Regions from separate parts of the Colwellia sp. BRX10-4 genome, predicted to be linked through region 2. Evidence: riboswitches for the same ligand, from Rfam matches in the RefSeq annotation. Region 2 holds a riboswitch; each other region holds the start of a gene.
The links. Region 2 has a riboswitch for cyclic di-GMP ahead of H4J67_RS06650 (GGDEF domain-containing protein). Riboswitches for the same ligand answer to the same signal wherever they lie in the genome.
Positions count from the first base shown of each region.

Region 1: linked by a shared signal. The riboswitch ahead of H4J67_RS13255 (DUF3718 domain-containing protein) and the one ahead of H4J67_RS06650 (GGDEF domain-containing protein) in region 2 are both predicted to bind cyclic di-GMP.
Region 3: linked by a shared signal. The riboswitch ahead of H4J67_RS18355 (hypothetical protein) and the one ahead of H4J67_RS06650 (GGDEF domain-containing protein) in region 2 are both predicted to bind cyclic di-GMP.

Region 1 is NZ_JACGVZ010000016.1:77,686-90,433, forward strand. Features, by position in the region: gene H4J67_RS13245 (monovalent cation:proton antiporter family protein) at 1-418, shown strand, start outside; gene H4J67_RS13250 (patatin-like phospholipase family protein) at 949-2,103, opposite strand; gene H4J67_RS13255 (DUF3718 domain-containing protein) at 2,303-2,662, opposite strand; cyclic di-GMP riboswitch class I at 2,726-2,825, opposite strand; gene H4J67_RS13260 (3-oxoacid CoA-transferase subunit B) at 3,061-3,720, opposite strand; gene H4J67_RS13265 (CoA transferase subunit A) at 3,741-4,448, opposite strand; gene H4J67_RS13270 (hydroxymethylglutaryl-CoA lyase) at 4,517-5,434, opposite strand; gene H4J67_RS13275 (acetyl/propionyl/methylcrotonyl-CoA carboxylase subunit alpha) at 5,434-7,458, opposite strand; gene H4J67_RS13280 (enoyl-CoA hydratase/isomerase family protein) at 7,493-8,317, opposite strand; gene H4J67_RS13285 (carboxyl transferase domain-containing protein) at 8,329-9,936, opposite strand; gene H4J67_RS13290 (isovaleryl-CoA dehydrogenase) at 10,060-11,229, opposite strand; gene H4J67_RS13295 (MerR family DNA-binding transcriptional regulator) at 11,269-11,670, opposite strand; gene H4J67_RS13300 (acetyl-CoA C-acyltransferase) at 11,922-12,748, shown strand, end outside.
Region 2 is NZ_JACGVZ010000005.1:130,659-143,406, forward strand. Features, by position in the region: gene H4J67_RS06645 (hypothetical protein) at 1-1,528, opposite strand, end outside; cyclic di-GMP riboswitch class I at 1,688-1,770, shown strand; gene H4J67_RS06650 (GGDEF domain-containing protein) at 2,001-2,975, shown strand; gene H4J67_RS06655 (cytochrome c) at 3,253-3,552, shown strand; gene recQ (DNA helicase RecQ) at 3,626-5,437, opposite strand; gene H4J67_RS06665 (thioesterase family protein) at 5,602-6,069, shown strand; gene rarD (EamA family transporter RarD) at 6,323-7,246, shown strand; gene H4J67_RS06675 (YfiR/HmsC family protein) at 7,862-9,772, opposite strand; gene H4J67_RS06680 (diguanylate cyclase) at 9,889-11,136, opposite strand; gene uvrD (DNA helicase II) at 11,206-12,748, opposite strand, start outside.
Region 3 is NZ_JACGVZ010000035.1:21,380-27,049, reverse strand. Features, by position in the region: partial or broken gene H4J67_RS18360 (IS110 family transposase) at 1-68, shown strand, start outside; gene H4J67_RS18355 (hypothetical protein) at 577-1,947, opposite strand; cyclic di-GMP riboswitch class I at 2,013-2,098, opposite strand; gene H4J67_RS18350 (hypothetical protein) at 2,479-2,886, opposite strand; gene H4J67_RS18345 (hypothetical protein) at 3,565-4,224, opposite strand; gene H4J67_RS18340 (hypothetical protein) at 5,061-5,513, shown strand.

The DNA of each region.
Region 1 (12,748 bases), on a different contig from region 2:
TCAAGTGGTACCAGAGAGTTTAGAGGGTAGCTTAATGCTGGTCTCTCAAGTGTTATCTTTAACCGGTGTGCCTTTTTCTCGTATTATTCGCCGTGTACAAAAAGAACGTAAAGACCACTACAGCCATTTGCATGGCTTTTTTCAAGGTGAACATACTGACATGAGCCCTGATGCTATGGATCGCATTGAATTCGCTAATGGGATTATATTAACGGAAAATTCTTTTGCTAATGGGCATTCTATAGCGTCACTGAATTTATCGGTAAAACGGGTCACGGTGGTTGCACTTCGCCGTAACAATATTGAATCAGAGCAACCCGATGAAGCCACTATTCTTCAAGCTCAAGATACTCTGATTGTACGCGGAAAACCCAGACGAGTAGAACGAGCAGAGCGCTTTGTCCAAAAGGGTGTTTAACTTTTCCCCTGACTTTATGCCGTGTTGTTAGATCTAGGCCTAGGTCTGATTCTAGGTCTAAATGCATAGAAATTGCAGGACATTTCATTCAAGTGTGGTTAACTTTTCTCTTGATTGTCCGCATTGTAGTTAGGTCTGAGTCTAGGTCTAGATGTTTAGAACGAGCAGGACATTTCATTCAAGTGGGGTTAACTTTTCTCTTGATTGTCCACAGTGTTGTTAGGTCTAGGTCTAGATGCTTAGAACGAGCAGGACATTTCATTCAAGTGTGGTTAACTTTTCTCTTGATTGTCCGCAGTGTAGTTAGGTCTGAGTCTAGGTCTAGATGTTTAGAACGAGCAGGACATTTCATTCAAGTGGGGTTAACTTTTCTCTTGATTGTCCACAGTATTGTTAGGTCTAGGTTTAGATGCTTAGAACGAGCAGGACATTTCATCTAAGTGAGGGTTAACTTTTTCCTTGATTGTCTGCAGTGTGGCTAAGCCAATAAACGCCTTGTTCAACAAGGCGTTTTCTTTAGTAATGGATCGCTATTCAAGAGATAAAAATTTTCTAATCGCTGTCTCTTGTTCCATAGCATCTTCAAATCCCAGTTTAATTAACTGCCGACAATAATTTTTTTCAAATAATAAATAACTGACAATACTTGATTCAGAGTCATTAGAGATACCTACGCTGCGTAATAATAAACGTATCGATAGCGGTAGGTCTGAAAAATACTCTACGGCCATGGCATTAAAGTCATGACTGGGATTAAGGAGAAATGATGATATCGGTTTTAAGCCATCTTTTTCTTTTCTAAGTTCTGGTGGAATAAGTTTTATCGTTTCATTAATTCGTTCTAGACGTTCAATATCGCTGTGTAATGTATCTGAGAAAATAGTATCAAGTAAATGACCGGCAACAGTAGAGGTTGTCGGTGGATGAGGATTATTCACTTTACTATGAAGTGGCGCTTTAGGTTGATCAACACCAACAATAAACAAATTTTCGCCACCTAAGTGTATCGCAGGGCTTAACGGTGAAAGTTGATGTATAGACCCATCACCATAATGCTCTTGGCGAATTTTGATAGAAGGAAACACGAGGGGAATAGCGGCAGAAGCCATTAAGTGTTCACTATTAATTTGGCAAGGCTCACCACGACGTTTAGCGCGAAACCAAGGAGAAATAGACTCATCTGATTGATAAAAACTAATTGAATCGCCATTACTGTAACTCGATGCAGTAATAGAAACTGCTGATAAATAACCACGTAAAATATTGGTGTCGATACGTTTAAAGTCAACCACCATATTAAGTAAGTCACGAAGTGGCGCGTTGTTTAGTAAACTACGCGCACTTTTATTGGCATAATCTGCTTGGAAACTTGCCAGCATACCTTTCGCCAAATGTGAAAAAACCCGTATACCATCACTATGGTATATTCGACTGGTATTAATATTATTCCAAACCCATTCTAATTTTTTTACCCCCAAATGAAAGCATGAAGAATAACAGGCTAGCGCTGTGGTATTTATAGCACCAGCAGAGGTGCCACATATAATGGGGAAGGGGATGCCATGATTTCTTGGGACAAATTTTGATATGGCAGAAAGCACACCTACTTGATAAGCCGCTCGAGCGCCACCGCCAGTAAGTATTAAAGCGTTCTTACTGTCTTTATAACTTCTTTTATTCAACATGTATATCGCAGTCTTCTTCGTATAACTTAAGTGTAATCAGTTTTTTAACATGGTGCTAGCTTAACGAGTCAAAAAATAGATTGAAATGACTAAGGCAAAAAAAAAGCCTGCAGAAGCAGGCTTTTTAAAATGACATAGAATTATTATCTAGTAAAACTGTACACTTGATTGAACAAATAACATCTACTAAAAAATAAGTTTAGCTGCTAACGCGTTCGTTAGCTGCGTCTATCAATGGTTGCGATCCGGTTTGCAAAATAGCTAAGTTTTCAGAAACAACTTTCTTTGGCAACTTTGAAATCATCAAAGCACCTGTTTTAACTGAACCATTAGACGATGCAAACGCCAACAGATTCTGTCCATTACACTCTATACCTTGAAAGATATTGCGAATTTTTAATCTATTCGTTTTTAAGAACGAACGCATGCGTTTCTTGTCGTCTGCAGCTACATACTCGCAAACGCTTTGAGCGATGCCAGCAGCTTGTGCTTTCGGCGCCGATACAACAGACGTTAATGTTAAAATAGTGATGGTAGAAGCTAGTAATAATTTTTTCATTTTAGTAACCTTGTAATTAATTTAGTTAGTAAAGGAAAAAACCACGGGATGTACCTTGTATAACGAGGTGACTCCGCTGTCATAGAATTTATATATAAAACATAAATCCCTTAGACCGGTGGTTTTGCGTAACACGATTTCACGTGTTTTGCCTTTTCTTTGTCCCTTTCAGTATTGCGAGTTGAGCCTATAAATGCAAGAAAAATGTGTAATACGTCAGTTACACAGGTAAAGTAATTTAATAAAAAAATACTTTTATCAATTTTTTTTCAAATATAACATGGGTTTAATCGGATGGTTGACTATCAAAACCGTTAAGTGAAATTTAAAATATAGAGTAAAAAAAAAGAGCTAAAGCTCTTTTTTTTATTCAATCTTATAATAAATATGCTACTAGGTTATCCAAATTTCATTTCAGGGACATGTTCAGGAACAATTAATTCACCGTCAGTGAGTTTTATTATTTCCTCTATACTGACCCCCGGCGCTCGCTCTAATAAATGAAACTTACCGTCTTTAATTTCGATAAAGGCTAAATCAGTGAGTACTCTTTTAATACAACCTTTACCTGTTAATGGTAGAGTGCAGTCGGATAAAAGTTTTGAAACACCATGTTTAGAAGCGTGAGTCATAGTAACAATAATATTGTCAGCACCTGCAACTAAATCCATAGCACCGCCCATACCTTTAATCAGTTTACCTGGGATCATATATGAAGCAATGTTACCGTTTACATCGACCTCAAAGGCACCTAGTACGGTTAAGTCGACATGTCCGCCGCGTATCATTGCGAATGATTCAGCACTATCAAAGATAGAGGCACCTTTTGCCATCGTGACCGTTTGTTTACCTGCATTAATTAAATCTGCATCAATCTCGTCTTCGGTGGGAAACTGTCCCATGCCAAGTAAACCATTTTCAGATTGAAGCATCACTTCTATTCCCGCAGGAATATAGTTAGCGACTAATGTTGGAATACCTATACCTAAGTTAACGTAATAACCGTCTTGTAATTCTTGTGCTACACGTTGTGCTAGCTGTTCTCTTGTTAAAGCCATTGTTTAGTCCCCTGAATTATTTATGACTGAGCAGTACGAACAGTTCTTTGTTCAATGCGTTTTTCAAATGTACCTAAAATCAATCGATTAACATAGATACCTGGTGTATGGATTTGGTCTGGGTCTAGCTCGCCAGGTTCAACTATCTCTTCAACTTCAACGACAGTAATTTTGCCTGCCGTTGCGGCCATAGGATTAAAGTTACGTGCTGTCTTTCTAAAAACTAAATTGCCGTAACGGTCGGCTTTCCAGGCTTTAACAATGGCAAAGTCGCCTTTAATTGCGGGCTCAAGGATATACATTTTACCGTCTATTTCACGCTCTTCTTTACCTTCTGCTACCGGTGTTCCATAACCTGTAGCCGTAAAAAAAGCAGGTATACCAGCACCACCAGCTCGCATTTTTTCAGCCAAAGTGCCTTGTGGTGTCAGCTCTACTTCTAATTCGCCATTCATCATTTGACGTTCAAATTCAGCGTTTTCACCAACATATGATGCAATGATTTTTTTGATTTGACGGTCTTGCAGTAACACACCTAAACCGAAATCATCGACACCACAGTTATTTGAAACCATCGTTAATGCTTTAGTGCCTTTGCGCTTTATTTCACTAATTAGATTTTCAGGGATACCACATAAACCAAAACCACCTGAGATAATGGTCATGCCATCTTCAAGTCCTGCCATCGCTTCTTCATAGCTTGCTACTACTTTGTCAAATCCGGCCATTATTCAATCCTCATTACATTTATTTCTATAAAGTATTTATCATACATCGTTATTTATTATTATATTTATTACTGTGCACGGTAAGCATTAGAAACTTTAGATGCCGGGGTTTTACCTAATTTATCACTGATAAACCAACCAGCATGGACTAACTTATCTAAATCAATACCGCTATCAATACCTAAACCATTGAGTAAATAAACCACATCTTCAGTGGCAACATTACCTGAAGCGCCCTTAGCATAAGGGCAACCACCCGATCCAGCAATGGCACTATCAATAACGGCAATACCATTTTGTAAAGCGGTGTAAATGTTAGTTAACGCCTGACCATAGGTATCATGAAAATGAACCGCTAGTTTAGCCTTAGGTACACGGGCACTAACCGCTTGTAACATCTTCTGTACATTAACGGGTGTTCCTACACCAACCGTATCGCCAAGCGATATTTCATAACAGCCCATTTGGTAAAGTTTTTCAGCCACTTCAGCCACTTTTTCTGGTGATACTTCACCCTCGTAAGGACAACCAACAACACAAGAAACATAGCCTCGTACCGGAATGTTTAATTTTTTGGCTGCGGCCATTATCGGTTCAAATCGCTCAAGGCTTTCAGCAATTGAACAGTTAATATTTTTTTGACTAAACGCTTCAGAAGCCGCGCCAAAAATGGCAACTTCGTTGGCATTCACCGCTACAGCCGCTTCAAAACCTTTCATATTTGGCGTGAGGGCGGCGTAAGTGACCCCTTTTTTACGTGCTATACCATTGAAAACATCGGTCGATGTTGCCATTTGAGGCACCCATTTTGGAGAAACAAAGCTGCCACTTTCAATGTAAGTGACTCCTGCATCACTGAGCAAATTAATTAAGGCAATTTTATCATCGGCACTGATTTGTTGTTTTTCATTTTGTAGGCCATCACGCGGGCCAACCTCAACGATTTTTACTTTTTTAGGTAAGGTATTATTAGCAAGGGAGCTCATTATGACTCCTGTGGCGTAAAAGCAAGTAATTCACTGCCGCCATCAACCATGTCACCTTCGGCGTAAAATAAGGTATCAATGGTACCGTCTTCAGGGGCTCTAATGGTGTGTTCCATTTTCATCGCTTCCATGATCATTAAGGGTTGGTCTTTAGTCACACTATCGCCGGCTTTGACTAATACGCTGACCATAGTACCGTTCATGGGGGCTAATAGGCCGCCATGATTATCATCAGCATTATTGTCACCACAATCAGGTTTAATATGAATAAAGTTAAAAACGCCATTTTGACGATATAAGCTAATATGATCACCTGAACTGTCAATGTTATGCGCGATAGTGGCTTGACTGCGATAGCCATCAATACTGACATGGAGTGTGTCACCGGCAATTTGACCTTGGCAGTCAACTGTTCGTCCTGCAACTGAAATTAAATAGTAGCTACGATTACCTTGACGTTTCTGTTCAACAGTCACTGGATATTCAATATGATTGTGGGCAAGAACTACCCGGTGATTATGCGCTTCGTTAGAGCGCCACGCTGAGGTATTATTCCAAGGAGAAAAAGGATCTTTGGTCGTTGCTACTTTTTGTTTCGCTTGTTCAGCCAGTGAAAGCACTAAATACAAAGCTGCCATCGGTAATTCGTCGGCTAACGCTTGTTTGTTATCATGAAATATTTCACTGTCGTATTTTTCGATAAAGCTGGTATCTATTTCTTCATTAATGAACGGTTTTGATGTCGCTAAGTTATAAAGAAAATCAATGTTGGTGGTAACACCTTTAATACGATATTCCGACAAGGCTTTTGTTAAGCGTTGCAGTGCTTTTTCACGATTTTCATCCCAGACAATTAGCTTAGCTATCATAGGATCGTAAAATACACTCACCTCATCACCTTGACGAACACCAGTATCAACACGAACATGTACGCTTTCTGCTGGCGGTTGTAAAAAATCTAGCGTGCCTGTTGCAGGTAAAAAATCATTATTTGGGTCTTCAGCGTAAATTCGCGCTTCAAAAGAGTGGCCATTAATGACTAACTGCTCTTGTGTTTTTGGTAAAACTTCACCAGCAGCAACTCTTAATTGCCATTCGACTAGATCTTGGCCACTGATCATTTCAGTCACCGGGTGCTCCACTTGTAAGCGAGTGTTCATTTCCATAAAGTAGAATGAACCGTCAACATCCAGTAAAAACTCTACCGTACCTGCGCCTTGATAACCAATAGCCTGGGCAGATTTTATCGCGGATTCGCCCATCGCTTTACGTAGCTTTTCACTCATTTTAAAGGCAGGCGCTTCCTCAATAACTTTTTGATGACGGCGTTGCACTGAACAATCACGTTCAAATAAGTAAACGGCATGTTGATGATTATCACAAAACACTTGAATTTCAACATGGCGAGGTTGTGTTAGATACTTTTCAACCAGCATTCTATCATCACCAAAGGATGACATTGCTTCACGTTTAGCTGCAGCAAAACCTTCACTAAATTCAGCTTCGCTCCACACTTGTCGCATGCCTTTACCACCACCACCGGCAGTAGCTTTTAATAATACTGGATAGCCCATATCGTCAGCCGCTTTTTTAATGATGGCTTCGGATTGATCATCACCATGATAACCAGGGACTAAGGGGACATTGGCTTTTTCCATAATGTTTTTAGCGGCAGACTTTGACCCCATCGCTTCAATGGCCGCAACGGGTGGACCAATAAAAACGATGTTTTCATCGCTACATCGACGACAAAAGTCAGCATTTTCTGAGAGAAAACCATAACCTGGGTGAATGGCTTGAGCGCCAGTACGTTTTGCCGCTTCAATCACTTTCTCTGATAATAAATAGCTTTCGCGAGAGGGCGATGGACCAAGGAAAATGGCTTCATCAGCCATGTTGACATGAAGTGAGTCAGCATCAGCATCTGAATATACGGCAACGGTTAAAATACCCATTTTACGAGCGGTTTTAATTACGCGACAGGCGATTTCACCACGGTTGGCAATAAGAATTTTAGTAAACATTTTAGCTGTTTTAGTTGTTAGTTGAGACATGTTTTTATCCTTCACTCGTCGGTTCTTTTTGCCAGCTTGCTGGTCGTTTTTCAAAAAAAGCAGTTAAGCCTTCTTGGCCTTCTGCAGAAACGCGAATTGATGCGATGCGTTCACTGGTCATGCTAAGTAAATCAAGATTAATTTCTTGATAAGCGACATCTAAAGCAAGTTTTTTTGCTTGACGAACGGCTTGTGGGCCGTTGCTCAATATTGTACTCACCATATCAATAACGGTGCTTTCTAACGCTTCTAACGCAACAACCTCATCAACTAAGCCTAACTGTTGCGCTTTGTCTGCAAAGAAACGTTCTGCCGTTTGAAAGTATCGACGACTGGCTTTTTGGCCAATAGCATTGACGACATAAGGGCTGATGGTCGCAGGAATTAAACCTAATTTAACTTCACTGAGGCAAAAGCTGGCTTTATTACTGGCGATAACAATGTCACAGCAACTGGCTAAGCCCACTGCGCCGCCAAAAGCAGCGCCTTGTATTTGTGCAATAGTGGTTTGCGGTAGAAAATTAAGTGCATGTAACATCTGAGCAAGCGCGTTAGCATCACGTAAGTTTTCTTCATATGAGTAACTGGCCATGCGCTTCATCCAGGCTAAGTCAGCCCCAGCAGAAAAGCTTTTGCCCGTCGATGCGAGTATCATCAGGTGAATATCGTCGCGTTGGGCTATTTCAATAAATATCACCGTTAATTGGGCGATAATTTTGTCGTCAAAAGCATTGTGCTTGTCAGGATTATTTAAGGTAACTGTTGCTACCCCATAACGGTCTACGTTAAATAATACTTGACCGGTATTGATCTCTTTTAATAGTGTCATCTTGTTCAGCTCTACATTCTAAAGATACCAAATTTGGTATCCTCAATAGGTTTATTCAACGAAGCAGAAATGGCTAAACCTAATATTTGACGAGTATCGGCAGGGTCAATAATACCATCATCCCATAAGCGAGCTGAAGCATAGTAAGGGTGGCCTTGATGCTCATATGTATCAATAATCGGTTGTTTAAAGTCAGCTTCTTCTTGCTCGCTCCACGGTTCACCGAGTTTGTCTTTTTGGTCACGTTTAACTTGTGCTAAAACGCCAGCCGCTTGTTCGCCGCCCATCACTGAAATACGGGCATTTGGCCACATAAATAAGAAGCGTGGATCGTAAGCACGACCACACATACCATAGTTACCTGCGCCGAAACTACCACCAATTAGCACGGTAAACTTGGGTACTTGTGCCGTGGCAACGGCGGTGACCATTTTTGCGCCATGCTTAGCAATACCGCCTGCTTCATATTGCTTACCGACCATAAATCCGGTGATGTTTTGTAAGAAGACTAAAGGAATTTTTCGTTGTGCACATAATTCAATAAAATGAGCACCTTTTTGAGCTGATTCGCCAAAGAGAATGCCGTTATTGGCGATAATACCAACGGGGTAGCCAAATATCCGTGCGAAACCACACACTAAAGTCGTGCCATAAAGAGCTTTAAATTCATCAAAATTACTACCATCAACGACACGGGCTATAATTTCACGAATATCAAAAGGTTGGCGAGCATCTTTGGGTACCACACCGTATATTTCTTGTGCGTCATAAGCTGGCTCAACCATAGGTTGAATATTCATGGTTACCGGTTTAACACGATTTAAATTACCGACGATACTACGGGCAATTTCTAAAGCGTGATGATCATTTTGTGCGTAATGATCGGCAACACCTGAGGTACGACAATGTATGTCTGCGCCACCTAAGTCTTCAGCACTAACGACTTCGCCTGTCGCCGCTTTAACTAACGGCGGTCCAGCTAAAAATATAGTGCCTTGTTCTTTAACAATAATAGATTCATCGGCCATTGCGGGTACATAAGCGCCACCTGCAGTACAAGAGCCCATAACAACAGCAATTTGCGGTATCGCTTGTGCTGACATATTTGCTTGATTAAAGAATATGCGACCAAAGTGTTCTCTATCAGGAAAAACCTCGTCTTGGTTAGGCAAGTTAGCGCCACCAGAGTCGACTAAATAAATACAGGGTAAGTTGTTTTCTTGGGCAATCGTTTGTGCGCGAAGATGTTTTTTTACCGTTAGTGGAAAATAGGTACCGCCTTTTACGGTAGCGTCGTTAGCGACAATAACACACTCTTGTCCTCCAACTCGTCCAATGCCGGTGATAATACCAGCAGCGGGAACATCTGCTTCATAAACTTCATAAGCGGCTAGTTGAGATAATTCTAAAAATGGTGAGCCAGCATCAAGTAAGGCGTTAACGCGATCGCGTGGTAATAATTTACCGCGAGATAGATGACGATCACAGCTGCGCTGTCCGCCACCTAATTTTATTTGCTCAAGCTTTACTTTTAAATCGTCTACTTGAACTTGCATATGAGCAGCGTTTTCAATGAATTCTGGGCTGCGTACATTGATTTTTGAAATTATTTTAGCCACGATATTTGCCTTTATTATGGAATTTTATCAGTAAGAACATTAGCTTTAATGTTACGCGCTAAACAAGAGCAGTGTGGCTCTCATCAGCCTCTCTAAATCGAGAGGCTGTAGCAAGTTATAACCTTATATAGACTCGGTGAATAACTCTCGACCTATCAGCATACGACGAATTTCTGAAGTACCTGCGCCAATTTCATATAATTTAGCATCACGTAACAAACGACCTGCTGGAAATTCATTGATGTAACCATTACCGCCAAGTAATTGAATAGCATCTAAGGCCATTTTTGTTGCAAGTTCTGCAGCAACTAAGATAACACCAGCCGCATCTTTACGTGTGGTTTCACCTCTGTCGGCCGCCTGTGCACATAGATAAGCATAAGATTTAGCTGCGTTCATTTGGGTGTACATATCGGCAACTTTACCTTGGATCAATTGGAATTCACCAATGGATTGACCGAACTGTTTGCGGTCATGAATATAAGGAACAACTAAGTCCATACACGCATCCATAATACCTAATGGCCCACCGGTTAATACGATACGCTCGTAATCAAGGCCAGACATCAAGACTCGAACACCTTTACCTTCTTCACCTAAAATGTTTTCTGCTGGTACTTCACAGTCTTGGAAAACTAATTCACAGGTATTTGAACCGCGCATACCCAATTTGTCTAATTTTTGATGACGAGAAAAACCGGGGTAATCACGCTCAACGATAAAAGCAGTAATACCTTTTGAACCCGCTGAAGTATCAGTCTTTGCATAAATAACATAAACGTTGGCATCAGGACCATTGGTGATCCACATCTTGTTGCCATTTAAAATATACTTATCGCCTTTTTTGTCGGCGCGCAATTTCATGCTGACTACATCAGAGCCTGCATTAGGCTCACTCATCGCTAATGCGCCAATATGTTCACCGCTACAAAGTTTTGGTAAATATTTAGCTTTTTGTTCATGCGAACCGTTTTTGTTTAATTGATTTAAACAAAGGTTAGACATAGCACCGTAACTTAGACCAACAGAAGCAGACGCACGTGAAATTTCTTGCATTGCCACCATATGTTCTAAATAGCCTAAACCTGAACCGCCATATTCTTCGTCAACGGTCATGCCTAATAAGCCTAAATCACCAAATTTGCGCCATAAATCATTTGGGAATTCGTTATCAATATCTATTTGTGCGGCACGTGGAGCAATTTCGTCACGAGAGAAAGCGTTAACTGACTCGCGGATCATCTCAACGGTTTCGCCTAGATTAAAGTTTAATGATGAAAAGGTAGAAATCATGTTATTTCCTTAGCTTAGTTAGCTACGTAAAGTTATGCGTTAGGTTTTTGTATTGTCGATAGCTGATAAAGTAGCTAAACAGCTTTCTTCTAAATTTGTTAATTCCATCAACACCACTTTTATATCGTCGAGTTGTTGATGTAAGTCTGATTTTTTTTGCTCAATAATATCCATCATCAGTTTTAATTGGCTGGCGCTGGTATTATCTAAGTCGTATAACTCAAAGATGCGACCGGTTTCGGCTAAAGAAAACCCCAAGCGTTTACCGCGTAGAATTAACTTTAGTCGAACTTTATCTCTTTGGTTATAAATTCGAGTTTGTCCTTTGCGAGTAGGGGCAAGCAAGCCTTGATCTTCGTAAAAACGAATACTGCGAGTCGTTATATCGAACTCTTTAGAAAGATCGCTGATTGAAAAAGTCCGTGCTTTTAATTCTGCCATGAAAAACTCTACATTTATGTTATACACTCACCTTACAGGAAGTTTACGTTAACGTAAAGTAAGAGCTTTTTTTATCAAGCTGCTAATAAATATCCCATCAACAATTTACCCACTCAGGTAAAATCATTACTATATAAATCGGTTATAATTCTGTCCTCACCATTAAAGTTTACGTTGGCGTAAACGTCAAATATAAGTTATGGTGTTAATCATTAATTTATCCCTTTTTATTTTTATCTCGGAGAGCTTTCATGTCTACTACAGATCCTATTGTTATTGTTTCAGCGTCTAGAACCCCTATGGGTGGTTTTATGGGCGGATTATCTGCTGTAACTTCACCTGACTTAGGCGCAACGGCTATACGCGGCGCACTTGCTGCGGCAAATATTGCTAACGATCAAGTTGATGAAGTAATCATGGGGTGTGTATTGCCTGCAGGTTTAAAACAAGCGCCTGCTCGTCAAGCAGCTTTGGCGGCTGATTTGGCATTATCAACAGTTTGTACCACCATTAATAAAGTCTGTGGCTCTGGAATGAAAGCTGCAATGCAAGCACATGACTCACTGATGGCTGGCTCTATTAATGTTGCTGTTGCCGGTGGTATGGAAAGCATGACTAATGCACCGCACCTTTTACCTAAAGGTCGCAGTGGTATAAAAATGGGGCATGGTCAAATTCTTGATCATATGATGACTGATGGTTTAGAAAATGCTTATGACGGCATAGCTATGGGGTGTTTCGCACAAGAAACTGCCGATGATGCTGGGTTTACTCGTGAAGACATGGATGAATATGCTATTCGCTCATTAGCACGTGCCAATGCAGCGATTGCTGGCGGTGCTTTCGAAAATGAAATATCGCCAGTAACGATTAAATCTCGTCGTGGCGACTCTGTCTTTGCAATAGATGAACAGCCGGGTAATGCCCGCCCTGATAAAATACCTTCATTACGTGCTGCTTTTAAAAGAGACGGGACTATTACGGCTGCGAACTCTAGTTCTATTTCAGATGGTGCTGCGGCATTAGTGATGATGAAACAGTCAGAAGCAGAAAAACGTGGTCTACGCCCTTTATGTAA
Region 2 (12,748 bases):
GAAAGGAAAGCTCTTGCCAGTTAACAACTGATAAGTAGCCAATCGCTAAGGGATAGTCGTATTTCCTCGCCATTTTATAATTTAGTTGATAATTTCTTTTAGTTTGAGAGGGCGTTACCAAATAAGATAATGGCTGTTCCACTTCATCGTATACTTGATTTAAGCGTAACGTTCTTTGCCTTAATCCAAAAAAAACCAACGTAATCAATAATAAAATAACGATCACAATCAATAAATATATGACCTCTTTTTGCGCGATAAATTTTGCACTAAATTGAGTTTGTAACTTACTCTGTTCTGCGAGATTCAGGATTAAATTTCGACTTTTATCATTTGCACTTAACATTTGACTGGAGTCGATAATTAATGAGGGCTCAGCCTTTTTCTGAAACTGTTCAAGTAATACAAGATAATCTTTATGGGCAATTAACGCATTTTTATAATCACCGTTTTTCTGATACATATCACTTAATAAAAGTAATAATTTAGCCTGCTTTTTTGATAGCTTTATGTGTTTAGCATTTAATTCTGCTAGTTGAAGGTAGTGTTGATACAAAGCTTTATTGTTTAATAGACTTGAGGTCTCTGCTAATAAAATTAACGAGGTTAAATAAGGCTTACTTAGGCTCTTTTCATTAAATGTAGCACTGGCTGATAATAGCCAGTTATGTGAATCACTGAACTCTCCCTGCTTTAATAACACCTCTGCCAATCCTAATTCAGCATAGGCAGCACTAATTGGCGCATTTTTATTTTTACCATATTTTTGTGCTTCCCAAAAAGCATTGTAAGCATCATCAAATAAATTTAACTGAAAATAAGCACGGCCTAAGTGTAAATAAGTTTGGTCAATATTAGCTAATTTATCTAAATCAAATTTTAAGGTTAATAACTTATTTTGCATGGTTAGCGATGCTTGATAATCGCCTAAATAATAATGTGCCGTTGCTAAAATTTCTAAAAGACAAAGGTGGTCCTCATACTGAGGATTTACAGAAATCAGCACCTTAACTTGATTAAGATCATTCATCGATAAATCGTTTTTATTTTGCAACGCATAGGTAACAGCTCGATAACTCAAAGCAATTAAGCGATATTTTAGCACTTGTGGAGAATCAGCAATTAAGATGACATTGGTTGCCATATTTTGAGTTTTCTCATACTTCTCCTGTAAATAATAGCCATCTGCAACTTTCAGCAATAAATTAAACTTTATTGCTGGTTCAAGTCCTTGCAGAGAAATTCCATCTTGCGCAAAATGAAATGCCTCGCTATTTTCACCCTTATTATTGGCAACATCAGCAAGAAGGATGAAGGTTTTTCCACGAATTTGGACGGTATAATTTTCTTGAGATCCTAAAATTTTTTTTGAAAGCGTAATAATCTCTTCGTAGGGAAGGTTTTCAGCGTCTTGTAAAAAATAGCGTTCTACATCTTTAATGTTTTGCTCAACGTTTAAAGCATCATTGGCAAAACAAAATGAAGGAGCTATAAAAAAACAAAAGATCAACAACAGCTTACAGGGCATTATGAACTAAAATCCTTTATCTCATGATCAGTAGAGTGATCAGCCATAACCTATAAATTTATCTATTACTTATAGGTTTTCGTTACGGTTCAACAAATTATCCATAATAAAGGTTTACAAGCATAGTTCAACGCTTATAATGAATTTAGAGTTTCTAAAACTCGAAAAGGGCAAATCTAGTGAAAGCTAGAGACGCAAAGTTACCGGTCTAAGGGGAAACCTAGGATAGCGGAACTGCCAAGTATAGATATAGTGGGGGCTTGTCTTTATTTTGAACAGTTTGCTTTCGGTATACTTTGCGGTCCTTCCCTTCTTTTTAATTATTTTCTGCCATATATTAACTTCATTTAAAATACTATATAACTAAGCATATGTTTTTTAAAGACAAAATATATATGTGGTACTTTACTTGTTTTTACTAGAAAATGGTCTATTGATATTGTTAATTGGGTGTACAAATTGAGATGGAACAATGAAATATCATGATTCCATAAAACAAGCTGAACTAAAAATGAACATGGCCGTAAAACAATTACAGCGGTGGCTTTTACCTGTCAGCCCAATTAATTATTCAGTTAGCTACGAATATATTAATAAAAAAAACATTCTTCTTAATACTGCTATTGAAAATAAACTTGCCACAGGTAAAAAACTTGATGATTTCTTCATTGAAGAAAATTATCGTCAGTTCATTTTAGGTCAAAGTAAATTCAGAGATGAACTCATTGACGACCTTAATGACGTTGTCACCCATGTTGAAAAAAACAGCCAAAAATCATCGCAGAGTATTAATAAACTTATTACCACGCTAGACAGTAATGTTTCTGACCTACAATCTAACGATAAAGAAAAAATAGTCGTTGCGGTAAATAGTATTCGCCAAGCATCTAAAGCCTTTAAACTACACCAACAAAAATTTGCTGAACATATTTCTTTTACCCGTAAAAAAACACAAGCTTTGAAAGTTGAATTAAAAGAAGTACGTGAAGAAATTTACATGGATCCACTTACCGGTCTTTATAATCGTAAAGCCATGTCTAAGCATTTAGATTTATGGCTAACAGAAGATCCAAGTCGGCAAGTTGCCGCAATTGTCGTCTGTGTTGATCAAATTTCAGAAGTTAATCTGCAATTCGGTCATTTAATTAGTGATGTTCTCTTATCAAAAATAGCTAGTAAAGTAAGTAGTTATGTTGCTGGCAGCGGCCTACCAATACGTTCTGGTGGCGATGAATTTTTAATTCTGTTGCCTGATATTGACAAAGGAAGTGCTCGAGAAATTGCTGATAAAATAGCACATGGCGTTGAAAAACTGCGCTTTGTTAGTAGTAAGTCTGGTATTAGATTACCTCAAATGACATTATCTACTGGTGTAGGCATATTTAATGTTGCTGAAAATGCCAACAGTATCTTAAAAAAGTCACGTCTGTTGCTACCCGATTTATAGAAAAAATAATACATTAAGTTCTTAATCACTCAACAAGATACTTTTTGCTAAATTAGGTTTTTTCTATCGCTGATATTTTCACTTCAAAAAATAATATCAGTGATAGTATGCTCCCACCTTACTTAATATAAGCGGTAATAATCCTAATATACTCAGTGATAAATCAAAGAAGATCACATTGCTAGTGCTTAGCTAAAAAAAGTCGACGACAGCCTCCTTGTTTTCTCATATACTGAATGTAGTGTAAAATTCCTAACGACTAAGAGAGAAATAAGTTATGAAAAAAATTACTTTAGCTGTTGCTGCTACTTTAATGATGGTATCTCCTGTTTTTGCTGGTGATGTTGCTGCTGGTAAAGCAAAAACTGGTATGTGTGCCGCTTGTCATGGTGTTGCAGGTATTTCTGCAGTTCCAATGTACCCAAATCTTGCTGGACAAAAAGAAGCTTACACGGCGAGCCAATTAAAAGCCTTTAAAGCTGGCACACGTAAAAATGCAATCATGGGACCTATGGCTATGGGTTTGAGTGATGAAGATATCGCGAATATTGCCGCTTATTACGCTAGTTTAAAATAAACTCAATAATTATTGTTGAACCTGGTTCATCAAAAAATAATATTAAAAAACGCTCAATTGAGCGTTTTTTGTTTTAAGCATTATGCTGTTGAATAACCTGCAAAAAGTCATGTCCGTAACGGGCAAGTTTTGTATCACCAATACCATTAATATTTAGCATTTGCTGTGATGTTTTTGGCTTTATACGCGCAAGCTCTGACAACGTTGCATCATTAAAAACAATGAATGGCGCAATATCCTCTACATCAGCAATCGTTTTACGCAAAGTTCTTAATTTAACAAATAAGACACGGTCATAACGTTTATCAGTTTTATCTTGTTGCCAATAACTTGCTTTTTGCAACCTTGGTGAAGCTAACATTAAGGGTTCATCCCCTTTCAACACCGAACGCGATGCTTGTGTTAAAAATAACGCAGATTGTTGAGAGATATCTTGTTGTAAAAATCCTAAATGAATCAATTGTCTAATAATAGCAAACCAATATCCTGGCGTTTTACTTTTACCGATAGCGAAAGTTGACACTTTTTCATGCTGCAGTTGCCTAACTTTTTCGGTTAACTCCCCTCTGAGCACTTGCACAACATGTTCAATATCACCTTGTTGCTTGATACGAAACACACAAGACAAGACTTTTTGTGCGGCTTCAGTAGCGTCAAATTGAGTGGGTGGATCTAAACAAATATCACAGTTACCACATTTTTTTGTGGTAAATTCTGCAAAGTAATTAAGTACAACTTGTCGACGGCAGGTTTGAGCTTCAATAAAGCCTTTTAACGCTTGAAAACGCTGTTGTTCAACATTCACCCTTTCTTCATTATCACCATCAGCTATATACTTAGTAATGCGTTCTACGTCTTTTTCATCATATAAAAATAACGCTTCTGCCACTAAACCGTCTCGGCCAGCACGGCCAATCTCTTGATAATATGACTCAAGTGTTCTCGGAGGTTCAAAATGAATCACAAAGCGAATATTTGATTTATTGATGCCTAGCCCAAAAGCTACCGTGGCAATAACCACTTGAATATTATCTTTGGCAAAACCATCTTGGACAATATTGCGCATCTCTGTTTCCATGCCAGCATGATAGGCAGAACAATTTACACCCGCACTTGCTAACATTTTAGATAACTTCTCAACTTGCCAGCGGCTACTACAGTAAACAATGCCACAATCATCACCACGCTTTTTAATGTAGCGTAACACTTGGTGATCGCCCTTATATTTATCAGCTAAGGTAAAACGAATATTAGGCCGATCAAAACTGTCAAGGTGAATATAAGGATCAGTCAATGCGAGTTGAAGAAGAATATCTCTTCGGGTTGTAACGTCGGCCGTTGCTGTTAACGCCATAACAGGTACCGATGGAAAGCGTTGTTTAATTGTATGAAGTTGTGTGTATGCCGGCCGAAAATCATGTCCCCATTGTGAAATACAATGCGCTTCGTCAATAGCAAATAAACTTATCTGTATGCTCGCTAAGCGTTGCATAAAATAATAATTTTTTAAACGCTCTGGAGCTATGTATAACAACTTAAGCTCACTACGAGATAAACGCTCAAAAATATCATTGATTGTTTCTTGATCTAAACTTGAATTTACAAAAGCTGCTGAAATACCTTGTCGAGTCAAACCATCAACTTGGTCTTTCATTAAAGCGATTAAGGGTGAAACAACTATGGTTATTCCTGGTAATAATACAGCAGGCAGTTGATAACACATCGATTTTCCACCACCCGTTGGCATAAGCACTAAGCTGTCTCGACCCTGAAATAATTGCTGAATAATTTCTAATTGTCCACTTCGAAAAGTTTGATAACCAAAATGATGCTTTAACGCATCTTCAAGCTGAGCTTGTGAGACTGTAGGGGGAGCTTTTAGCAACGGAGTAAACTTTATTAAACAACAATTATTGTTATTTTACCCCAGTCACAAGAAAAGTCGAGAGCACTGTTTTAGTATTTCTTGAATGCTTAGAAAGATAAGTGCTAAGCTGCAATGAGACATTAGACCAGTTAGAAAAATCTGCTGGCTAAATTGGAAGGATTATGACAAATAATTTAGATGAAAAACAGATGATTGAGCAACTTACTTATTTTTGGTCACACAACATTCCCTTTAATAAATTACTGGGCCTAACCGTTAGTAAATTTGATTGTAATACCTCAGAAGTACGTTTTTTATGGCAAGATAAGTTAATGGGTAACCCATTACAGAAAACGCTACATGGTGGTGTTACTGCATCAGCCCTTGATTTTGCTGGTGGTGTTGTCGTGGCAGCAAATATGATTGAACAACTTGAGCACAAAACACCAACAACAATTCAACAAAGTTTGAGCTGCTTAGGAACGATAGATCTGCGTACCGATTATTTACGACCAGGTCGTGGTGAGGAGTTTATCGCCACAGCCCATATTATTCGTAGTGGCAATAAAGTCGCTGTTGCTCGCATGGAATTACATAACGAAAAAGGTGACCACATTGCTTTTGGAACTGGCACTTATTTAGTTGGTTAATCTTCACTGATTAGTTTTCAAAGTGCTGGCTTTGTGTTCATACGATAGCTAGTTTCAGGTCTAGTTAAAAATGTGCAACTGGTATTCATTATAAATGAGTAGTTATTAGCTAATTAAAGTGAATAACGTTAGCAAAAATATTCTCAATATACCGCCAACAATTTGTGGTTATCAAACAAGTAAAGCGCTGAAATAAAAATCATTGTGCTATAATTCGGCTCTTTATTTTTACTGCTAAAGTTTACTGAAAATCATGACTGTAACTGATAACAAAGACCGTAATGGCGTAATTAACGCGATTAGTGCTTATCTGCTTTGGGGTTTAGCGCCCATTTATTTCAAATTAATTTCTTCTATCAGCCCTGATGAAATTATGGTGCATCGTATTATTTGGTCGAGCCTACTGTTATTTTTAATCGTTATCATCAGTAAAAGATCTCGCGTATTAATCGATACACTTAAACAACCTAGGTTATTGGCTAAACTTGCCTTATCCGCTACTTTTCTATTAGTAAATTGGTTTTTATTCATCTGGGCGATAAACAATGATCATCTGCTAGACGCGAGCTTAGGTTATTTTATCAATCCTTTATTTAGTGTCGCACTCGGTGTTATTTTTTTAGGTGAGCGTTTGCGAAAAATGCAGAAGTTCGCCGTTGCGCTGGCATTATGTGGGGTATTAATTCAACTGGTTTTATTAGGTTCATTACCGGTAATTTCATTAGCACTTGCTGGAACGTTCGGTATTTATGGCTTGTTACGTAAAAAAATGCACCTTGATTCTTTTGTTGGTTTATTAATTGAATCAAGCATGATGCTACCGCTCGCGATTGTTTATTGGTTGTTATTTGTTAATACTAATACCGCTAACATGTTTGAAAACAGCTCAAATTTAAACCTGCTATTGATCGCTGCAGGCGTAGTTACTACAGCGCCACTGCTATGTTTTACTGCTGCGGCAAAGAGGTTAACATTATCAACGCTAGGCTTTTTTCAATACATTGGACCCAGTATTATGTTTTTTTTAGCAACCTTCTATTATCAAGAAACATTGCAGCCCGCTAAATTAGTCACCTTTGCTGCTATTTGGTTAGCTTTGGTTATTTATAGCGTAGACTCACTAAAAGCCAGAAATGAAAAACGTAAATTAGCATTAAATGAACGATTAAGTCGTTAATTTTATTGCCGAAATTATATCTAAGGTTGATTAAATACTGGCCTTAAGCCTTTTTATCTGAATAATCTGAAAACTAGAGCCTGCTGCTAGCTTACTTTTAATTTTGATATTACTCTGTAGTTTTTAACTGTTAATAATGCTGTAGACACTATTTAAAAAGACGATGTGATTTAGTTAAGTTAAGTATTGGCTTTAAGCTTTATTGGCAGGGTAATATGAAAACTAGACCCTAATGTTAGCTTACTTTTAATTTTGATCTTACTCTGTAGTTTTTAACTGTTAATAATGCTGTAGACACTATTTAAAAAGACGATGTAATTTAGTTAAGTTAAGTATTGGCTTTAAGCTTTATTGGCAGGGTAATATGAAAACTAGACCCTAGTGTTAGCTTACTTTTAATTTTGATCTTACTCTGTAGTTTTTAACTGTTAATAATGCTGTAGACACTATTTAAAAAGATGATGTAGTTAAGTTAAGTATTGGCTTTAAGCTTTATTGGCAGGGTAATATGAAAACTAGAGCTAGTGTTAGCTTACTTTTAATTTTGATCTTACTCTGTAGTTTTTAACTGTTAATAATGCTGTAGACACTATTTAAAAAGACGATGTAGTTAAGTTAAGTATTGGCTTTAAGCTTTATTGGCAGGGTAATATGAAAACTAGACCCTAGTGTTAGCTTACTTTTAATTTTGATATTGCCTTGTAGTTTTTGACATATAATATTATAAACAATATTCATTCCTAAGCCAGTACCGCCGGAATTTCTTTTGGTGGTGAAGAAAGGTTCAAAAATATTATCTAGCACATGTTGGTTCATGCCATGACCATCATCTTTAAAGACAATAACAACATGACCATCTTGGGTTTTCGTTAACTCGATAGCAATATTGCCTTGTGCTTTATTTTCAAAAGCGTGCTTTAACGCATTCGTGACTAAATTTGTTAGCACCTGCGCTAACGCTCCAGGAATGGTGGTTATTTTCAATTCACTTTCACCGCTATATTGATAACTCACCCTAAAGCGCTTCATTTCTGCCGATAACGTTGACATGACCTCTTCAATATAACTGACTAAATCAATTTCTCGCTCTTCACCCACCATTTGATCTGCTGCGACTTGCTTGAAGTTATTCAACAACTCAATAACACGCTCTAAAGCGTTCGTATTCAAGTTAGAAGCCTTCTCCATACCATTAAAGTAATGTTCCATCGCCGTGCGGGTTAAGTTGCCTGTTTCAAAGTTTTTACGAATCTTTAGGGTACTTTCTAAAGCTGAACTTGTTGATGTTACCGCAATACCAAGTGGGGTATTAATTTCATGGGCAACTCCTGCAGTTAAAGTGCCTAACGACGCCATTTTTTCAGATTGAATTAATTGCTTTTGCATCTTTTGTAAATTTTCGAGCGTACGAGTTAATGTTCGTGTTGTCTGCCTATTTTTAACAAAAAGTACGACCACCAATCCTGAAATCACTACTAACAGGGTAAGAAAGGACGCCATTACAATCAAATAAATTCGCTGTTTATCAATGCGTTCCTCGCGATTATCTAACTCTTGATTTTTTTTATTTAATTGCATGGCTTGAAAACTTATTTGTTGCTGTTGCTGTTGCAAAATATCTTTATTAGTCAATATTTTTTCAGCCATAGCCCTATTTTCTTGTTCTTTATTGACAACCGAGCTTTGCTGGTTCTCTAAGATTGTTTTTGCTACTTTTAACTGGGTTGCTACTTGCTGTAATTGCAGCTCTTTGGTTTTTATCGAGCGTTGCTGTTGTTCAGTATCTATCTTTAGGATATTTAGCTCTTGCTGACGCTTACCTGCCATTTTTTCTTGCTGTGTTAAATTCTTATTTAAGGTATTAAGCTTTTCTTTTGCTGAGGATATTTGATTTTCTTGATCGGTTAACTTTTGGTTCAACCTTGCTTCACGCGCCCTAATGACTTGTAATGCCAACTCTGTTTCTCTATACAAGGTAGCCACCTGAAGTTCAGTCCCCCCTGACAATAATAATTCAGCAGACATCACCAAACCCTCAAAGACAATATTTGATTTATTCACTTCAAAATCTATCGCAGAATTTTCAGCATCGTTAACTAGATTGATCATCACATTATGCTTATCAATACTGTTATCAGTAATCAAAAGTGTGTTGCTACTGCGAAGAATGGCAGCAATATCGGCTATTTCAGTATTGCTATTGGCAGCAGTAAAAAACAAGTCGGTTTGTTTACCCGCTTCGATATTTTTTATGACAATAACTTTGATTGGCTTGTTTCTAATGACACGCTTAGCCAAGGTGTTATTAAGCAAAGCAGCAAAAGTATCATCACCATAAACACCGATAACAAATTGCTGTTTATTATTTTCATTTTGCCAGCTAACATGTTTAATAAAATTGTAAATATAAGCGGCTTTAACTTGCTCACTATCAATTTTCTGGGCAAAAATTGAGCTTGAGGTGCTAATAAAAAAACAAAACAACATCAGCAAAGGTTTGCTCATGAGCATTATTTTTTTCTGCATTTAGTGCACCCTGTTGTTAAAATAGTTTGACCACTTTACTTTTTTTTATAAAAAAAAACACCTATAAGTTAATTCAAGCTCGGCATTACTTTAATATATAAATTTTAACTAAAGCGTTAATCATCAATGCCAAAAAGACTCAATTGATTGCGGCCATTTTCTTTAGCATTATAAAGCGCACTTTCCGCTTGATTCAGTTGTTTAGCAAACGTCTCTTTACTATTACAAACTAAGCCTATGCTGATGTTAAAGGCAATATGGTGCTCTTCAAAAGTTAGCTGAGAAACAGAAATTTCTCGACGAAGATCCTCTAATTTAGTGTAGAGTTGATCCTCATCAGTACCGTACATTAAGACGGCAAACTCTTCACCACCTAAGCGGGCCAGCAAACCTGATCCTAGATGTTTACGCATATATAATGCCAGTACTTTTAAGACATGATCGCCAGCATCATTTCCGTAGTTATCATTGATTTTTTTGAAAAAATCAATGTCGAGCATAGCAACACAATAAGGCATATCTCTTTTAATATATTGCGGCACCAGTTGTTCTGCTTTAGAGAAAAAAGCACGTCTGTTAGGTAAGTCGGTTAAATAATCTACGTTTGCTGCTTTTTGGATTTGTTCAATATTGTTTAAATTCTCAATATTTTGGGTAATTCGACAATAAAACTCTTCTGGGCAAAAAGGTTTACGTAAAAAGTCATCAGCACCATTTTTAATAAAGCGAGCCGAATGCATACCGTTGTCTGCTCCAGATATACCAATAATAGCGAGTTGATCACGACTATAACTTTTACGGATTTCATTGGTTAATTCGATACCGTCCATTATAGGCATTTCCAGATCGGTGATCACCAATTTAATGTCTTTGTGCTGCTTTAAGCGTTCTAGCGCTTGCACACCATCATTGGCTAAATAAACATTAAAGTTGCGGCGTTTTAAGAGCTGAGAAACATAATTTCGTGCCGCTAAAGAATCATCAACTACAAGAATACCTGTGCTGCTGTTGGTTATTTGCCAATGTAAAATACGTTTTAAATAAAGGAAAGCTTGACTATTCTCTTTAGGAATATAGTCAACAACGGGCTGAGCAAGTATTTGCTGTCGAGTAGTCTCATCCATTTTACCTGTCATAACGACACTTGGAATACCATGAGAGAGCACACAAGCTATTGCTTCGCCATTGGGAGCATCTGGTAAGGCATAATCTATAGTGGCTGCAAAAAAATCATTTTTGCCCTGTAAAATATCTTCTACTTCGGCAAGTGTGGTAGCAATAGTTACCTGATAATTTAATGCCTCGCCAATTTGCTTAATAACACGAGCAATAGGCTTACTGTCTTCTACTACAAGTAACTGCATTGACATATAATCTCATACCTTATTTTTATAATGGCATCACATGAAAGAACCAATTATTTTCATGTGATATTAAACGATGGCTTGTAAGTTAGCATAGGCGACCACTAGCCATTTACTACCTACACCAGCAAAATTAACTTGAATACGACTTTGAGCTCCTGAACCTTCATAATTTAAGACAACGCCTTCACCAAATTTAGCATGAACAACTGACTGTCCTAAACTAAAGCCGCTGTTCTCAAAAGTTTCCAGGGTGAAAGTCGAAGAAAACTTGCCTTTAGTTGATGGACGAGTCACTTGGTTTTGTAATCTTATTTCTTCGGTACACTCAGGAGGTAATTCACGTAAAAAGCGACTGGCTTTATGAAATTTTTCTTGTCCATAAAGTCGGCGACTTTCTGCATGACACAAGTATAGCTTATTCATAGCACGTGTCATGCCGACGTAACATAAACGCCTTTCCTCTTCTAAACGACCTATTTCTTCTACTGATTTTTGTGAGGGAAACATTCCCTCCTCTAAGCCGGCAATAAACACTAATGGAAACTCTAAACCTTTCGCAGAGTGCATAGTCATTAACTGCACAGCGGGTTCATAATCATCGGCTTGTGACTCGCCAGCCTCAAGGGCAGCATGTGTTAAAAACGAGGTGAGTTTTGTTTGTTCTTCTATTAACTCTGGGTCCGCTTCGAATGTCTGACAAGCCGTAACAAGCTCATTTAAGTTTTCTATTCTTGCCTCGGCACGTTCACCTTTTTCAGCTTGATACATGGCTTTTAAACCACTGTGATGAATAACATAGTTGGCCTGTTGGTCGAGGTCAAGGTGACTAGAGTCATCTTCGAGAGTATCGATAATATTAATAAAATTTTGAATGACTTTCGCACTTCGTCCTTTCAATTCATCATTTTTTAGCATGAATTGACACGCTTGCCATAATGTCATTTCTAAACTGCGCGCAGCGTCACGTATTAACGATAGGCTAGTATTACCAACGCCACGTGTTGGGGTATTAATAATACGTTCAAAAGCCGCATCATCATCGCGATTATTTAGTAAGCGTAAGTAAGCAAGTGCATCCTTAATTTCTAAACGTTCAAAGAAACGTTGACCACCGTAAATACGATAAGGTAAGCGACTCTGCAAGAGCGCTTCTTCGAGTAAACGAGATTGCGCATTACTGCGATATAAAATAGCGACATCATCTAAGCTGCCTTCTTTACGCCAATCCGTAATTCGACCTGCAATAAAGCGAGCTTCGTCTATCTCGTTGAATGCGGTATAAATAGATATTTTTTCGCCCGCTTCATCTTCGGTCCACAACTTTTTACCTAAGCGGTTATTATTATTGGCGATAAGTTTATTAGCCGCATTAAGAATATTGGCTGTGGAGCGATAATTCTGTTCTAAACGTATAGTTTTTGTGTCGTCAAATTCATTAAGAAAACGCTGAATATTTTCAATTTTTGCGCCACGCCAGCCGTAAATTGATTGATCGTCATCACCAACAATCATCACCTTACTCGATGCGTTACCTAGAATATTTAACCAGGCGTATTGAATAGCATTGGTGTCTTGAAATTCATCGACTAAAATATGCTTAAAGCGTTGC
Region 3 (5,670 bases), on a different contig from region 2:
TACCTTATGATGAATCCAAATATTTAAAAGCATTAAAGGAAAGAAACTCTCCTTTATTGGCTGCATAAAATACTTGTTGAATGCCTCAGGGCGTGAAGCTGACATTAAGGCTTAGTTTGAAAGGGTAACTACTGCCACTTTGAAGACGTTATCATTTGAGAAATTATACTGAAAACTTTTGTATGTTTTGATCTACAGCGGACATGGCTTAATAACCACATTACTCTGGCAGTTTCCTGATAGCGGACGTTCTTCATAGATAAAAACATGGTCTCTTGATGATTACTTTTTGCCTATAGCCAGTTAAATCTGAATGTGAACAAAGCCATCACAGCGGTCATAGAAACTTTAAATTATATTGATAATTTCTCGCTAAAGCTGATCAAAATTTTAAATTTTCACATAAAATTGTTACCACATTACTAAAAGAAATTGGAATTCAATTATTTTAGACGGTTCAATTCCACAAGGTGATATAGAGCGGATGATGGATAATTCATTTAAGCTGGTGGTTAGTAAAATGACCAAGAAAGACCAGAAGTCTATCTTGGTAAATTTATGATGGTTGTTATTTAACTATTCTTGCCCAGTATACCAATACTTAACGATCCCCTCAGCAGGTTTTCCGCGGACAGATTGAGATATGTTAGGGAAACCTTCAAAACTGGGTATTAATGTTTGTGAAAGCCAATAACCAGTATGTATGTCGACGCTATTTATCATAAAAGTATCTTGCTCTTCAATTGCTTGCATAATGCCTTCTATGCCGACTGATTGAACAGAAAAATCAGTAACGAAACTTTCTTGAATGCAACTTACCTCAGTTCCATCTTCTATAGTTCCAGGAGTACAGAAACCATCTTCTTTCCAACCATTGAGAAAAAAGTCTTCACGGCTTTGTACTTGCACAACAAGTGTTATCGGTAAATCTATATCTGAAGTACCATACCAGCATGGCTGGTTAATATCGTCACAATATATCTGACTATGTTGGTAGGAGAGCGATTCAAACGTTTTCTGTTTTATCAATTCCGTTGTTAGGTTGGCATTTTCTTCGGCGTTAAATTGATTCCCACAGCACTGTAAGGCATTGATCACAATGCTATCGACTCTGGAGAATATTCGTTGGTCATTATAGACAGTCCCTATTTGTCCCCAAACAATTTCACCATCAAAATTGGCGCTTATATCGTCAATTATTTCGGAAAATCGTTCAATATAATAATCTTTTAGTTCATCTGTATGCAAAGTGACCCACATTGCATTCCAGTCAGCGGCAATGCCTTTTATGCCGATTTCTTGGGCATGTTTTGCCTGAATAATAATATTATTTTGATGTGCATCCAATAGTATTTTAAGCTTGCCCAATGTGAGGTCCTCACCTTGCTCAACAATAATTTCTCGATCATTATTGGTTTGAGTAAACTGCCAAGAAAAATAAACTTCAATGCCGAGCAGATTTGCTTGCTCGACAATATATTCGACATACTTTTTAGGGGTATGATACTTAGCTTCGTCTACTACCCAGGGTTCTTGACTATCGTTCCAATCACCATAATTGTACATCCAAAACCTTTGTGCGCCAGATACACTCATCGCTTGTAATGCTTCCAAATACATCAATTCTACATATTCATCTCTGGAACAATTGTCGCGAGTAGACTGGGGTAGACCATCATAAATCCAACTAGGTGAATAATCTTTAAAACTGATACTTCTAACTATACTGCTAGCAAGTTGACTTCTGGGGGAGGGTGTTTCAAATTTACCATTATATTCAACGGGGTAATCTGCGTTATGAGGGTTAGTGCATGATGAAGTAACAGGTGGCATTACCACTGGTGTTGGATTTGATGAGGCTGTATCGCTAGTCCCACCTCCGCCGCCACAGGCGCTTAGGAACAAAGTAAGAACGAAGATAACAAAATACTTGTTTGTGTGGGACATCTTTAACCTCTCAATAAATGATGTAGTGAATACGTTACAGACAAGGTAGTAAAAGTATCCGTATAAATTACAACCCCATGACCTTATGCAATGCACTTAGGCTAATAGCTTTGCGTCTATTAATTTTCGTTAATAGTTGCCAGTTATTAGCTGATTTTATCGTAAAGCCAGATAAGTTCAAAATTATTTATATTCGCTATTAAATAGTAGCGCTAATGTTTATATGATTAACCTAGTTTGGACGTGAATTTATCAGTGTAAATAGTTCGTTTACCACACCCAAGCGGACGTTAGTATCCACAGTTACCTTATGACTTCTACCTCTATGATTTTTAATTCTACTGCCGAATGTCTTTGGTCAACTAACTGGTGCACAGTTGACCTAGACAAACACTCAAAATTTCAAAATATTACTTCCGGTTTGCGCACGGAGGAGTCTTTACCCTTTAATTCATTAATGTCAGCTATCGTATCTTTGTTAACATTAGATAGCGAGCATCTGAGACTTCTCCAGCTAGCCAATTGCGGACATTAAGCCTTTACAAATTCAGGAGCATATTTAGGGCAAGTTTTTAACTTAGTAATAGGCTCAGACGTGTTTACAATTTTAAAAGCATTGATTTGTGAAAGGTTATCAATTGATTTTGTTGAAAAATTATTAGCACAAAAATCTCTTAAATTGACTAATTCGTCCTCTGTTAAATAATTTAATATTGAGAACCTTTGATTCAAATCTATTTCTTCATGCTCCAACCAAGTATATAAAACCGATAAGGCAGATATTTTATTTTCTAAGGTGCCAGCCTGATCCTTAGCTCTTAATTTTCTCATTACATATAATGTTGGATACATTAACGGCATACCATCACTATCAGCCAACGTGCAACACTCTTCACCATTATCAAACTGAAATCTTTCTACTCTAAAGTTAAGTTCCATAAGAACCTCCTACAACTGTTAAAACGCTGTAAGTTATTCTGGTAAACTTTTTAATTTTTATAAGAGATTTTTATATTATTTATCTATAAAAATAATTACAATAAAATACAACCACTTAAAAGACAATCTTTTACTTTAAAATAATTGGAATCATGAGGTATTTATGATTTATAAAAAATACCTAGATCAAAAATTAATAGTTCAGTTATAAAAAAGCCCCCTAAAGTGTTTTTTTATAAACATATGTGACTACGCATAATAGTTGAGATTAACAATCACCAAGTGAGATTTAGTTTTTAGGATCACTTTCTATATAGAGCAGAAGTTAGCATTTGAGAATTTATACTGAAAATATTTGTATGTTTTAATCTAAAGCGGATATGGCTGAATAAACCCATTACGCTATGAGCTTCCTGATAGGACGTTCTCAATAGGTAAAAAAATGTGATTTTGATGTTTATAACACACTCGATTTTTAAGTTCATTGACTGGCAACAAAGCCACCACAGCGGAAGTTAGCAACTCTTTAATCCTAACGTCCGTTCACGGCTGACATAACTCTCGTTGCAGTTATTATGGTGTTTGATAAGTAGTTAAAATGTACCTATCCCCTCTTATTGCATTAAAAAATTTAACAAAAATTTGTTTTGTTTTCTCACAGGAATACATTCTTTATACTTATCTAGTAAAGCTGTAACCTATAGCAAAAGATACCCAAGGTTCGTCTTGAAACTCCCAGTCATCCCCCTTTGAACCTGATAAATGATCTACACCAACAATTAGAGCAATGTCCCAATTTTTACTGATTTCAAAATTTACACCAAGGGCAAGGGTCAGGCCATCTTCTGTTTCGACCTTATCCGTACCTACTTCACTAACTGATATTTTGGATAAGCCAAATGCTGCCAGTAATTCAAATGTCTCTCTTTTATATGAAATGTATGGCCCTATAGCTGAGTCACTATATATGTCCCCCTTTCTAAGCTTATAAGGTATAACTAATAATCCTGTGTTTAATCCACCGACTCTTATGTAATTAGATTTTTCTACTTTATTATTTTCTGTTAAACAGAATTTAAAGGGCTTATTAAAATATGTACTAGTTGTTGTGGATTTATCGGTTTTTAAGTCTACGTTATATACATGAACAATTTTTTCTTCATCTATTTGTGCATTATGATCAAGGGTTTGTTTAAAATAGGTGTTTCTGGGGATATTTGTCGGAGTAGCGCTGCTGTCATTACACTCTTTATCTGTGTTTATTAAATTTATAGGGTATAAATTTTTAAATGAAGGGGTAAAAGTTAGGCCCCATGAGGCGTCGGTATCTCCATTCACACATCGTCCCTTTGAACATTGGACGTTATCAGCGAAAGAATATGAACTAACAACTAGTAAAGTAGTGAGTAACAATTTTATTGTACGCATTTTTATTCCTTTATTATGTAGAAGAACTTTAGGAACAAAGAAGCGCAATTCAAGATTTATTAGGAGAAATACCACATTCCTTGTGCCTACTACATTATAATAGTACAAAAAACGAACACATCAAATTTATTTAAAAAATATTTTAGATTGTAGTAAATCAAATATAAATTTGGGTTGGGCGAAACTTGATGACCTCTTAAGTATCTAATATAGTTATTACCACAAAATAGGCATAGCTAAATATTTCGAATCTTTATAGTGAACAGTTACCTAAGCTTATCGTTTCAAATTATCTCGAATAATAATCTCATTTACGCATTAATTAGTCATGCCAATATAAATTAATGAATGACCGCTATGGCTAAGCGGACTATTTATTGTGATAAATACAAGTCTATTTTAAGTCGGCAATGTGGCAAAAGTAATCATAAACCGACTACCCCAATACAGTTCATTTAAAACGACTCTGACCCCTTTTATTTCACTTTATACATAAGCGGTGGTAAGTCAATTCCTGCTGAAAACCTTCCTTTCAAACGATAACCTTTACTAATATCCCTTTAAATATAGTTAGATCAACACCGTAATGTAACTAAATAACGTATAAAAAGAACAAAACACAGCGAAACACAAATATAATCACAAAATAGTGGTTTTATTACGAAATTTATTTACATTAGAGTTTTAGCTCTATACACTCGTCGGCAATTAAAGCATTCCAAACTTTTTAAATTTCTGAGGTACTTATGAAAACTTTACTTATACCAGCACTTACTGCCATTGTTTCTTTAAACACATTTGCGACAACGTCTAATGTAAAGTTTATCGCAACTGACTATTCAGCTGAAACTCAAGTTTGTCTAGCTGCAGCGCAAAATGGCTTAACTTCAGCAGAAGATAAAGCCAAAGAATTAGGTATTAACTATAGTGGCCTTCAATACATTATCCAATGTAACGGTAAATCATTAATTCAGTTTTCAAAAACGCCTAAAAAGGTAGCTAAAATTGCAGAAATAGAATTTGTTGTAACAAAACCACAATATAAATTTGTTACAACAAATAAAAATAAGGCGTCAAAAATTTGTGCAGATGCGGCGATTAATGGCTTTAACTTCGTTAATGAAAATTACAGTGATGTTAGATACATAGTTTGTAATGGCCAAAACATAGTTCGCTTTGCTAAAAAATACAAAAGCTAATTTGTTTATTTTTTAAATGTGTAATATCGGTTTTGACTTTTATTAACACGTAGTTTGATTGATTCCCCAACCAATTAAACCTTTCGCCTCGCAATTTGCGGGGTTTTTTTTTGTTTAATATTCGTAACCAATAGAAGCATGTTCCACTTAATATAAA